3 regions of the Paenibacillus wuxiensis genome follow, and region 3 is predicted to be linked to each of the others. Evidence: predicted binding sites of a transcription regulator. Region 3 holds the regulator's gene; each other region holds the start of a gene.

Region 1 (4,289 bases), on a different contig from region 3:
CAGATCCATCGCTGTTACAAAGTAATCCGGCAGCTGGTCGTTCGGATGCGCATCCTTCCATTGCTGCGCAATCGGCACGAACTGCTCGTCATAGCCGAGACGGCTCTGGCGGTAATATTTGAAGGCGAAGTACGGCTCGATCCCGGTGGAAGTGCCAACCATGGTACCCGTGCTGCCCGTCGGCGCTTGTGTAATGACCGTTACATTACGCATCCCCTTCGCTTGAATTGCTTCTTCGACCTCAGGATATACACCGCACATTTGCTTCATGAAGCCGCTTGACAAGTATGGCTCTGCTTGGAAGGCAGGGAAAGCCCCTTTCTCCGCAGCAATATCCGCAGAAGCCAAATAGGCCTCGCGGGCAATAAAGCCGAACAGCCGGTCAAGGAATTCGAGCGAGTAAGGACTTCCATATCGGATGCCAAGCTTGATCATCAATTCTGCCAATCCCATCGAGCCCAGCCCGACACGCCGCTCCTTCTGTTGATTGTTTTTATTCTCCTCAAAATGATACGGAGTCTTATCTATGACGTTATCGAGGAAGCGCACCGCATAACGCGTTACCTTCGATAGCTCCTCCCAAGCAACATCCCGCTTCTCAGCATCATAAAACTTGGACAGGTTGAGCGCAGATAAATTGCAGACACCCCACGCCGGCAGTCCCTGTTCTCCACAAGGATTCGTACAGATAATCGGGTTAAAATACCAGCTGTTCGACATCTGATTATAATGCTCCATGAAGACAACACCCGGTTCCGCAGACTTCCACGCCGACTCTATAATCGTATGCCAAATGTCGCGGGCCTTAACTGTCTGATAAGGAATGACGGACTTGCCCGCCTTCTTCCACTTCTCCAAATCTCCATCCCACTGCTCATCATAGTCCGGATCACTCGTATCTGGGAATACAAGCTCCCAGTCCAAGTCCTCCTTCACGGCTTTCATAAATCCATTGCTAACACAGACAGATAAGTTCGCATTCGTCACTTGACCTGCGGTCTGCTTCACCGTAATAAAATCCAAAATGTCCGGATGCCAATCATACATCATTAACATTAAGGCACCACGCCGGCTGCCGCCCTGCTCGATAAGTCCTGTCGTATAGCTGAATAAGCCTCCCCATGAAACCGCGCCACTGGATGAGCCATTAACACCACGCACAATAGCCCGTCTTGGACGAAGCGAGGATAGATTGATGCCAACGCCGCCACCCCGAGCCATAATTTCTGTCATTTCCGAGAGCGTCTGCATAATCCCGCCTCGACTATCCTTCGGAGACGGAATGACATAGCAATTGAACAAGGTTAGCTCCTCGCTTGCTCCTGCTCCTGCTGCGATTCGTCCACCCGGGACAAGCTTCCAATCATCGAGAATATATCTGAATTTATCCGTCCATTCCGCTTGCTTCTCCGTAGTCTCAACGGAGGCAATTGCAGATGCCAATCGATCCCACATTTCCTCCGGTGTTTTCTCCACGGTCAGCGTCACATGCTCAATAGACGTCTGGATGGTCGCCCCGCTTCGGAGTGCAACAGATAAGTTCCGGCCATTACGTGCAGTAACCTCTCCAACCTCCTTCGTCGGAAATTTCGGATCATCTTTCGTTAATACAAGTACAACGTCCCCCACTCGGGTATTATTCGTATCTGCATCCTTTTTTGCATATCGATCTAGAAATATCTTCTCACTTAGTCCTTCCAAGCGTTTCTTCTGTGGCATATTCAAAGAGAACAACCTCCTGTGCTTCTTCATTTCATCAAATCTTTATCAACAACCACGTGCGTTAGACCTGCTTACATGGTATGTACTCAACACTATATCTAGTGTCCAAAAAGTATTTTACATCAACATATACAAAACCACTGTGATAAATCCCTCATTTCAAACTCTTTCCATCGTATCGTATGAACAGTTATGAAATAAGAAGATTACGTCCATACTACACGGTAATGAAGAATAACGAATCGATTAAGGAGGGAGATAACATGCGTACGTATCAGCCGTCGAACGAAGAGTCTCGTACACCGAGTAACGCTTCTACGACACTAGCTTACCCCGGAATCGAAGCATCTATGGGAACTGTGGGTATTAATGGAGATAACCCCTCCACATCCTCCCGTACTAGCACAGCTGCAATAGGTCGCATCCCCCTTACTATCGAGAACGGATGGACGGACGAGCTTCTTGCTCGCATTGACAAAAACAGCCCTTGGGATGACTGGACCTTATTCCGGCTTGCATACGAAGCCCAGCAGGCAAAGCGAATTCATGCATTTGACGAGCTTCAATGCTTAACTCATATTACAAACGTCGATCCACTGCCGCATCAGTTAGAGACAGCCCGCAAAGTGCTGCATGATATGCGAGGCAGAGCAATATTAGCCGATGAGGTAGGTCTCGGGAAGACGATCGAAGCCGGTCTTGTTTTAAAGGAATATATGATTCGTGGACTTGTGAAGCGAGTGCTCATCTTAGTGCCTGCCTCACTTGTGCTGCAATGGGTTCGTGAGCTGAACCATAAGTTCGACATTCCTGCGATCGCCCAAAAGAAGGGATATCAATGGGCAAATGACATCGTAGTCGCTTCCATGGATACTGCTAAACGCGATCCGCACAAGGAAATTCTCATGGAGCAGGAATACGATATGTTAATCGTTGACGAAGCCCATAAACTGAAAAATCGGAAAACAACGAACTATCAATTCATTCAGCATTTGCGCAAGAAATACTGTCTTCTGCTAACAGCTACACCCGTTCAGAATGATATGAACGAGTTGTATAACTTGATCAATCTGCTGAAGCCAGGTCAGCTGGGCGGTCAAGGGGAGTTCAGCACGAACTTCGTCGCAGACAAGCGGATGCCGAAGAATGAGGGCATGCTCCAGAGCGAGCTATCGAAGGTCATGGTGCGCAATCGCAGAGGTGAAGGCAATGTTCATTTTACGAAGCGTATCGTTAAGAATGTTCCACTCACCCTCTCGCCGGAAGAACAGGCGCTCTATGATGGCGTCACTCGATTTGTAAAGGAGCAATATCGAACAAGCAGCGGGGATATCGGCAGCATGTTCTCCCTCATTACGCTGCAGCGGGAAGTATGCTCCAGTCGGGATGCCGTCTTCTTAACACTCGTGAATTTGTCAAAGAAGCTTGCCGAGGACTCCCCTATTCGCAATTATATCTGGGATCTTGTCGATCTCATTAAAGGCATTAATGCGAATACCAAAGCCGAAACGGCGATGAACATTATTCGCGAGATTAATGAAAAAGTTATCGTGTTTACCGAATACAGAGCTACCCAGGAGTACTTGCTGCAGTATTTCCGCAATGCCGGTCTAGTCGCAGTTCCTTACAGCGGAGGGATGAACCGCGGCAAGAAGGATTGGATGATGGATCTTTTCCGCGGACGGGCACAGGTCATGATTGCAACAGAAGCCGGGGGCGAAGGTATCAATCTGCAGTTCTGCCATCATATGATTAATTTTGATTTGCCATGGAACCCGATGCGCGTAGAGCAGCGGATTGGTAGGGTACATCGGCTTGGTCAGAACAATGATGTGAAGATCTACAACCTATCAACGCAAGGAACGATTGAAGAATATATATTGAACCTGCTTCATGAGAAAATCAACATGTTTGAGATGGTCATCGGCAGTCTCGACATGATCCTAGAACGGTTCGAGAAGCAGGATTCTCTCGAGAAGAGCCTCTCCCGCATTCTTCTGGAATCGGATTCGGAAGATCTGATTCGCACCGAGGTGGAGCGTTTAGGCAATTCGTTAAATGCGATACGTGAAGAAATAGATATGGAAGACGACGAGAAGAGTGCAGCAATAAGTAATCTCCTGCATAACATGAGTGCCGAGATTGAAGGATGATGACAGGAATAGGAGGTAGGAAGGAATGAATACGGAGCAAGTACGACGATTTGTGCTCGATTATTTGGAGGCCACCGATTGTCATATCATGGAGACCTCACCTGCCAGTGTAACCGTGAAGCTGTCAGAACGAGCCGACCGTAAGCTTACGAACCGTCCCTACTATTGGGGTTTTGTTGATCGCACAGGGGCAGAGCCCGAGACGATGCGATTCACCTTCGTATTCGATCCTTCTGCGATGCCGCCTGAACCCCCTCGTGGACCTTCTGCCCCGCCAGTCCTGCCACCTGCGGGTAACGCCACAGCTCCGCCAACTGGTGCAGCTATTGCTCCGCCTCCGGGCTCTACCCCTGCCGGTACAGCCCCCGGCGACTCCATCCTCGGTCGCTACTTCGGCGTAGCACCCGCCTTCAC
Region 2 (4,289 bases), on a different contig from region 3:
AAGGCCTACCGAATGAAGCTCACGGTTCGCCTTCGCTACGGATGGAACGATGCTGATATTGCTGCGGTCAGATACTTCTGTCAGTGCGTCCATAGAACGATGAACCGTATCACGCATCCGCTTATTCTTCATGACGTTAACAATGTTAAGTGAACCCAAGTTACAGGAAATATCGCGGTTAATCTCATCCTCAATGCCGTAATCGTTAATCGTGGACACTTCACTAAGCTGTGCGATCTCACTGCACAGGTTGGAGAATTTAACCTTACCGATTTCTTTAAGGGCATGATATTCATTCGTGTTATCTACGAACATGATATATGGGTAACCAGATTCCATCTGAATCTGTGCAATTTTCAAAACTAGGTCGCGAGCGACAATTTTCTTTTTGCGGACTTTCGGATTGTCTACGAGCTCATCATACATTTCGGAGAGATCCATATCATCCAAATGCTTGCCATATGCTTGGAATACCGTGTGCGGATAGAACAAGTACATGTCTTTATCCTGCTCAACAAGCTCGAAGAACTTGTTCGGAGCAACGACGCCGAGCGACAAAGTCTTAATGCGGATTTTCTCATCACTGTTGATTTTCTTCGTATCCAGGAATTCATGGATGTCAGCATGGAATACGTTCAAGTATACAACGCCGCTTCCGTCACGCTGTCCCAATTGGTTTGCGTAGGAGAAAGCATCCTCAAACAATTTCATAACTGGGAGTACGCCGCTTGCTTTACCGTCCAGCCCTTTGATCTGCTCGCCTGCACCGCGAATCTTGCTCAAGTTCAAGCTCACACCGCCGCCAATTTTACTTAACTGAAGTGCGGAGTTGATCGCAAATCCGATCGAGTTCATGGAATCGTTGACTTCGAGCAGGAAGCAGCTGACAAGCTCTCCTCTGCGCTTCTTCCCTGCATTCAGGAAGGTTGGCGTTGCTGGCTGATACTCTTGTGCAATCAACAGATCTGCATATTCGAATGCTTTGTTCATATCTCCGCTCGCTAAGAACAAGGATACAACCGCCAGTCTGTCTTCATAACGTTCCAAGAACTTCGTATCATCATTCGTCTTCATCGCGTAGTTATTGTAGAACTTGAACGCGCTCATGAAGGATGGGAAGCGGAATTTCTTCGAGTACAGGAACTCGTACAATTTCTTAATATCTTTAAATTCATATTGGTCGAAAATCTCTTTCTCATAGTAATCATTTTCGATCAAATAATGAATCTTCTCTTCAAGGTTATGGAAAAACACTGTATTTTGATTGACATAATCGACGAAATAGCTCTTTGCTGCCTCGTGATCCTTGCCAAATTGAAATTTACCGTCCTTCTGAACCATGATTTCATTGTTAAGCTGTATCCATTTTGGTATCAAAGTCATGGACCTCCCGAATAAAGTTGTCTACATCTCGTTTTGTCCCGCTGAGTTCAAACTTCATCAGTACGGGGACGGAGTATTCTCTGGAAATATGGTCAGCTGCAAGCCCATACCGAGTGCCCCAGTTCATGTTGCCGCTGGCCGCGACACCTTGGAGCAAATGACTGTGTTCTTCCAGAAACTCTTGCGTGGACTGTGGAACTTGTCCGAACCCGGTCGTGTACGTAATCAGGATAAAGGGTTCATTAAGCTTGGTGTCAGGGGTGACACGAACACACTCCAAATCCAATTTATCGACGAATCGTTTCACGTTACCCGTCTTCGAATCGTAAGCGATAAGCACGTGATCCCTCCGTTGTTCGACTAGTTTGCAAATGGAACGAACAAAAAATGCTCATTCAAAAACAAGGATCAAAACGATCGACACGATGCGTACCCTAATTTCGTGTATGCTGTCGCTTTAATCTCTCAATCTCTGAATAGGCATGTTCTTAGAATCTGGCGCGATGCGCCGCTCGATTCCAATTGCTGTCACAATATATAGTGTATGTATCGCATTCAACTAACTATATATAGTTCGCTATAGAATCATATACAATTTTAAGAGAAATGGCAAGGTCCATTTTATGACGCTTTCTCTATCAAATTTCATGTCGACTATTGGCACAAAACATTACTATCGTACCACACCTCAGACGAATATTGGAGATCATTTATTTTGGAATTGTAGAGAAATACATGATAAAAAAATTCGATAATTCCCCTTTTCAGCGACGGGATGGCGATCTCCCCAATCTCAACTTTTTTATTTAACCAAGACACAGGAGTCAAATCAGCACATTTTTTGATTACCACATACATCAATCCAAACATCCGATATGAACAAGCATACGATAGCTAGAAAAGATTACTAGGAATGATTTTTTCAGTTCATTTTGAGTAGACGGAGGGAAACATCCGATGAGCAAATCTAAAGCGCTACGAACATCGAGATCATCTGATGTGGTAAATCAGGTGTATTCAAACCGGGTACTGCGATCTGAGTTTGATCGGAATTGGAGAACGGAAATATCAAGAAGTGGTTATGTCATTTACATTGCAACTGCAAACCGGGCTAAAGTTGAGGTAATACTGTCAGGCGGGATAAACAAGCGATTGGTGTTTCCGAGAGGCGGAAGAGTGATCGTCGGTGGTGGCGGAACATCGCATTATAGCAAACCACATCGCACGATCACGATCTAATGATGATTTGTTAGCTAGACCCGATACTAATACAGAAATAGCGGCAGTACAAGACACCGGAATCGTGTCTAACTGCCGCTGATTCGTGAAATGTCACGGAATTTGTAGCTTACGATTTATCCGCTGCTTCCAAAAAAGATAGAATGTGCGAGGCCATTTCTTGAGGATGCGTCAATGGGAGCATGTGGTCTGCACCCTCTATTTCGACGAAAGCAATACGTGGTATCCGCTTGAACTCCTCCGCGATCATGCGCATATCGTCCCACTCCACTGTCCCGTACATAAACAAGGTAGGAACCGCGATTTCCTCCAACTGTTCGATCGCAGGTGGCTGAGGCCATATCACCTCAAAGCTGCGCCACTCTGTGAAGACACGCGTAAAGTATTGGGTGTGCATATCAATAAAGAGATCACGCTGACCGCTAGCCATCACCGTACGATAAATAGGCCCCTGCAATGAAAACTGTATCATCTTGCTCACATCCGGAGCGAGTGAATTCAATTGCTGAATCCAGCCCCGATACGTCTCTGAGAAGATGAAACCTGTCAAGGATGGAGCAACAGCGATCAGTCGAGCGACTCTATCTGGGGAGGATAATGTAAAGTTAGTAGCCAATTCTCCGCCTATAGAATGCCCAACTAGGGTCACCTGTTCCAGCTTCAGGTCGTCTAGCAGTTGACGTAAATCTTCGACAAGGTTGAGCGGTACTTGCGGTGCGGGCGATCGCCCCGTACCACGAGCATCAAAGGTAACGACCTCGTGAGTTCTTGCGAGAAGTGGTACTAGCTCCCCCCATGCCCTTGAATCGACGCCTCCGCTGTGAATCAGCACAATCGGCTCGCCTGTTCCATAAATCGAGTAGCTCAGATCCATTCATGCTCCCTCCCATGTGGCTTTCTATTGATTGTTTCACCTCATATATTAGATATGGATCAATATTCAGATCAATGATATTTTAATTTTTTCCTTTCACAGAAGCACTGCGATTCCATCCTATTCGATCATCGCCAATATCTAGATGGAGAACCGAACCGACCTGATATGGTTCTTTTCCTGACTCAATGGAATTTCCCCGACAACACTTACTTATTTCCCGGGCTCACACTCTCATTTCCCGGGCAACCGCGCGGTTTCGAGCCATTGTGACAGTGAGGTTCAACATAATTACAGAAAAACAGAGTCTGCTCCATGCCGAACATCACTCCTTTTTGTCTCTTCAAGCAGCAATGTGCATAACCATGCAAAGGATGATCCGCTACGGAAATAAGAAATTTCATTTTTGCGATGCCAACCTATTCCCCATCTCATTCATATTGATTGTACATCCATCACCTATAGAGAATATAAAAAAGACCGACCATGAGGCCGATCTGCATCATTTAACTTCCTATATACTTCACTTCATTTAATATCCATTCTGTTGAAATACAGAACGCTTGCCACTAAGCCGAATAGCGAAGTGATACCAACCGCAATAAACGAGTATAGCGGTGGATAATCCGCTACATAACTTTGGGTCACAATTACATGCGCAGCTGACCAAGGGAACAGCGCCTTGTAATCGGAACTGATCACGGTAACATTCCCTAACGTGATCACCGCTGTGAACATGATGGTCGGCACATAATTTTTGAATAAGAAGGTTACCCAAATCGTCGGTGTGGAC
Region 3 (4,289 bases):
CGAAAGCCTGAGGAAGTCTTGCAAGCGAACAACCTTGTCTATCGGCGTAAAGGGAGAGTAATCCTCGATCACGTGTCCCTTACTCTGCATTCAGGGGAATGGGTAGCACTTGTTGGTCCAAACGGAGCTGGGAAATCTACCCTCGCCTCCCTCTTATCTGGATTGACACAGCCGGATGAAGGTCAAATCATTCTGAATGGCATGCCTCTTCATCGATATGCAGAGCGGGAGCTGAGAGCCTTCATCGGATATGTATTCCAGAATCCAGAGCATCAGTTCATTACTGATACCGTGTTCGATGAACTTGCATTCGGGATGCGCTTGCAGCTTCTGAGCGAAGAAGAAGTACAGCAGCATGTCGGAGAAGCCTTGACACGCTTCCGCTTGAACAAGGTTGCCAATGCCAATCCCTTCTCCATCAGCCAAGGACAGAAGCGAAGACTTAGTGTCGCTTCCGTTCTTACCGACAGCCAACAGCTATTGTTATGCGATGAGCCGACATATGGACAAGATTCTTATACATCCAAGCAGCTGATGGACACCCTGCAAGCACGAACCCAAGCAGGCGCAACTGTCCTGATGATCACGCATGATATGGAGTGGGTTCAGAACTATGCCGACCGAATTATTGTGCTAGATGAAGGTTGCATACAGTTTGACGGCAGCCCTTCCAAGCTGTGGAAGGAGCACCCTGAGCTCGTGGAGAAGTGTCATCTGCGTATGCCGATGAACTTCGCGGTGACATTTCGCTTACTTGCACAGACGACAGGTATCGAAGGAGGAGATCATCCTGATACTCCGTGATTGGAATCCAAGCATTAAGGGGCTTGCGATCATTATAGCGGTTATTATGCTGTCGTTGACGTTCGATCCGGTTACACCGCTTGCAGCACTTGTCTACATCGTTCTATTTACATTCCTATTAGGGAACATATCATGGCGTAAATGGCTGCTTAGCTTCTGCCCCTTCCTCATTATGGGCATCGGCTACGTGTGGACGGCTCTCGTCTTCCCGCGTTCTGCCGATCCCGCTTCAAGTGCCATTCTATGGCAGTGGGGGTCGTTCATCATTACGGAGGCCACGTTCCAGCAGGCAATATCACTCGGACTCAGAGTGCTTATCTTCTCCGCCTTGTCGCTCATCTTCATCTTGACGACAGATCCTGTTCGCTTCATGCTGAGCCTGATGCAGCAATGCAAGCTGTCGCCCAAGTGGGCATACGGTATTCTGGCAGGCTATCGCTTCCTCCCCTTCTTCAAGGAAGAACTGCGCATCATACAGGATGCCCACCGCATGCGAGGCATAGAACGGGAGCGTGGCTGGAAGAGCAAGCTGCGGGCATGGAAGCGTTATGCAATTCCACTGCTCGCTTCAGCTATCCGCAAGTCGGAGCGTGTAGCTGCCGCCATGATATCGAAGGGATTCACAGGCCGACGTGGAAGAGCTTATTATGTGAAGCTTCGAGTTACATGGAAGGATTGGGCCTTACTCTTCCTTCTGCTAGGCGGAATCGCGTTATGCTACTACGTATCCTGGAAACTCGGGTTCGTACAATGGTATCAAGGACAATTGTGACACATATGACACCCTTTTCGTACATCCTGCATAACATATCTAAGCACATTGTGTGTTCCGCTATTATGCGAAAAGGAGGTCTTTCTATGCCTAAAAAAATCACGCCTAAGAAGATTACGTCTAAGACGTTATCCCCCCATTACTCCAAAAGTGTAAAGTTCTTGAAAAAATTCGTAAAGATAAAGGCCAAAAACGGTAACATATATACAGGCACCATCGTGAAAGTAGATAAAAAGAGAGTGTACTTAAAGGTCAACTCCGTAAAGCATGCGGGAAAAGTACACACTTCATTTTTCCCTTTCATCTTGCCGTTGGTGCTCTTCGATCTCCTTGCTATCGTGCTGCTTGATACCCGTAGAAGAATTATTTTTTAACGTCTATTCTCCCTCAAATGTTTGAGGGAGTTTTTATTTGCACGAAAAACTCACTAACTATATCAAGATAGCGCTCTGGCTCCTCAAATCGGGGAAAATGCCCGCTACGATGGAAAGTCGTCTGCAATGTGGATCTGCACCTATCCATCAATCCACACTTGATTGCTCGATAAAATACAAAGAACCCCTCAAACAGTTTACTGCTTGAGGGGTTTTCCGAGCTTGTTTAAACTATTTATCTGGATGTTCGCCAAGGGCGTTCTTCGACAGAAGATGATTCAGTTCCTTCATAAACATGCTGATATCCTTGAACTGACGATAGACCGATGCGAACCGCACATAAGCAACTTCATCTACTGGATAGAGCTGCTCCATGACGAAATCACCGATGACACGGCTGTCTACCTCCGCATGGGCGGTATCTCGCAGCTGCTTCTCGACCTCCGAAGCAATCATCTCCAGCCGTTCCACAGATACGGGACGCTTCTCACAGGCACGAATAAGTCCGCGCAGCATCTTATCCCTACTGAACTCTTCCCTGCTTCCATCCTTCTTAATAACGATGAGCGGAGTCTCCTCCACCATCTCGAATGTAGTAAAGCGTCTGCTACACAGCTCGCACTCCCGCCTGCGGCGAATAGACTTATTGTCGTTCGCTGGACGAGAATCAAGTACCTTTGTTCCTAAGTGGTCACAATAAGGACACTTCATTTTCGTTCCTCCGTTCTACTCTTGATGTTTATCACAATTCACTTTTTAAAAAGTTACCAGTGGTTACCTGTAATGATCTTTGAAAGAATGCACACAATACAATTACCAACCGCAAGGAGGTGAATCAAATGAGCCAAAACAATCGTTCCAGCAACAACTTGGTCGTACCTCAAGCGACAGCAGCTCTTGAACAAATGAAGTTCGAGATCGCACAAGAGTTGGGCATTGCCATCCCATCTGACGGATACTATGGCAACATGGCAACTCGTGACACGGGTTCTATCGGTGGTTACATCACGAAGCGCCTTGTCCAAATCGCTGAACAATCTCTTGCAGGTCAATACAAATAATGACGGAAGAAGCGTCGGACATCATGCGCGATAACGGTATCGGCTTGTCCGATGCTTCTTCTTCGTTCTACTTCATTTTCGGGTAGATGTTTTTATACTTATCATAATAATGGATAACACGCTGTACGTACAACTTTGTTTCCCCATATGGGATTTGCTGCTTGGCTGTGTCATAGCGTCCGTCCCATACTTTGTTGCGAATCCATTTGTTCACATTGCCAGGACCCGCGTTGTAAGCGGCGATCGCCGCTATCCAATTCTCATTGAATTGCTTATGCAGCGATTTTAGATACCATGTGCCAATAAGAATATTCGGGTCGGCCGTATTTTTCAATTCGTCCAAAGACCAACGATTATTCATCTTCAGCTGCTCCATCGCCCATGTAGCCGTTTCCGGCATCAGCTGCATGACTCCAATCGCTCCCTTACGAGATTCGCGCCCCGCTTGGAAGTTCGTCTCCACTCGAATGATAGCAGCCACAAGCAGAGGATCTACATCATATTGAGCTGCATATTTGCGAATCTCGGCTTCATATGCAATCGGGTACATCCATCTCCCCAGCCATTGCGACTGAACGAACAGCAAGAACAGCATGCCCAAAAACAACAGCAATAGCACTCTCTTTTTGCGGAGCATTTTCATCATACGATTCATGGCAAGCCTTTCTCCGACCAGAAATGGTCGAGCTGCTTGATCGTATCTTCCAGCGAACCGCTATTGTCGATAATAATGTCCGCCAGCTCTCGCTTTTTCTCCATACTCCACTGAGCATTCAGCCTCTGTTCAGCTTCGCGCTCGCTCCAACCGTCCCGTTCCATTAGACGCTGTAATTGAACACTTTTTGGAACATACACTACCAATATCGAATCGAACATCTCGCTTAGACCTGACTCATACAGGAGCGGAATATCAACGACAACAAGACGTTCTGGATAGTCCATCTCATATTGATGCATTTGACGCTGGATTTCCTTCCGGATAGCCGGGTGGGTGATGCTTTCTAACGCTTTGCGACTTGTCTCATCTGCAAAGACAACCTCCCCTAATCGCTTCCGATTGAGCGTTCCGTCCGCAAGCAGCATGTCCGATCCGAAATGCACCGCAATTTGTTCCAACACGGGACTGCCAGGGAGAACGACTTCCCTGGCAATCTTATCAGCATCAACCAGCAGAGCGCCTCGCTCCACTAGTAATCGGGAGACGGTGCTCTTGCCGGAAGCGATGCCTCCGGTTAACCCGATGTTCATGCCTTCACCTCATTCTATAATAATGCCGCT

What was found. Region 3 encodes NrdR, which represses ribonucleotide reductase genes. Its sites were predicted from a motif close to AACACNATATATNGTGTT; they were not measured.
Region 1: a site for NrdR is predicted at 1,811-1,828, ahead of ABN764_RS26965 (adenosylcobalamin-dependent ribonucleoside-diphosphate reductase). Genes of this name have one in related genera too.
Region 2: a site for NrdR is predicted at 1,911-1,928, ahead of nrdI (class Ib ribonucleoside-diphosphate reductase assembly flavoprotein NrdI). Genes of this name have one in related genera too.

What each region holds. Positions count from the first base shown of each region.
Region 1 covers NZ_JBEFZI010000016.1:28,943-33,231, forward strand. Annotated here, with positions in the region: gene ABN764_RS26965 (adenosylcobalamin-dependent ribonucleoside-diphosphate reductase) at 1-1,719, opposite strand, end outside; gene ABN764_RS26970 (DEAD/DEAH box helicase) at 1,986-3,875, shown strand; gene ABN764_RS26975 (YqhG family protein) at 3,901-4,289, shown strand, end outside.
Region 2 covers NZ_JBEFZI010000006.1:56,366-60,654, forward strand. Annotated here, with positions in the region: gene nrdE (class 1b ribonucleoside-diphosphate reductase subunit alpha) at 1-1,383, opposite strand, end outside; gene nrdI (class Ib ribonucleoside-diphosphate reductase assembly flavoprotein NrdI) at 1,352-1,723, opposite strand; gene ABN764_RS14395 (hypothetical protein) at 2,341-2,622, shown strand; gene ABN764_RS14400 (alpha/beta fold hydrolase) at 2,732-3,496, opposite strand; gene ABN764_RS14405 (ABC transporter permease) at 4,025-4,289, opposite strand, start outside.
Region 3 covers NZ_JBEFZI010000011.1:144,384-148,672, forward strand. Annotated here, with positions in the region: gene ABN764_RS24115 (ABC transporter ATP-binding protein) at 1-804, shown strand, start outside; gene ABN764_RS24120 (energy-coupling factor transporter transmembrane component T family protein) at 791-1,576, shown strand; gene ABN764_RS24125 (hypothetical protein) at 1,663-1,950, shown strand; gene nrdR (transcriptional regulator NrdR) at 2,182-2,661, opposite strand; gene ABN764_RS24135 (alpha/beta-type small acid-soluble spore protein) at 2,790-3,011, shown strand; gene ABN764_RS24140 (lytic transglycosylase domain-containing protein) at 3,079-3,666, opposite strand; gene coaE (dephospho-CoA kinase) at 3,663-4,259, opposite strand; gene ABN764_RS24150 (MntP/YtaF family protein) at 4,289-4,289, opposite strand, start outside.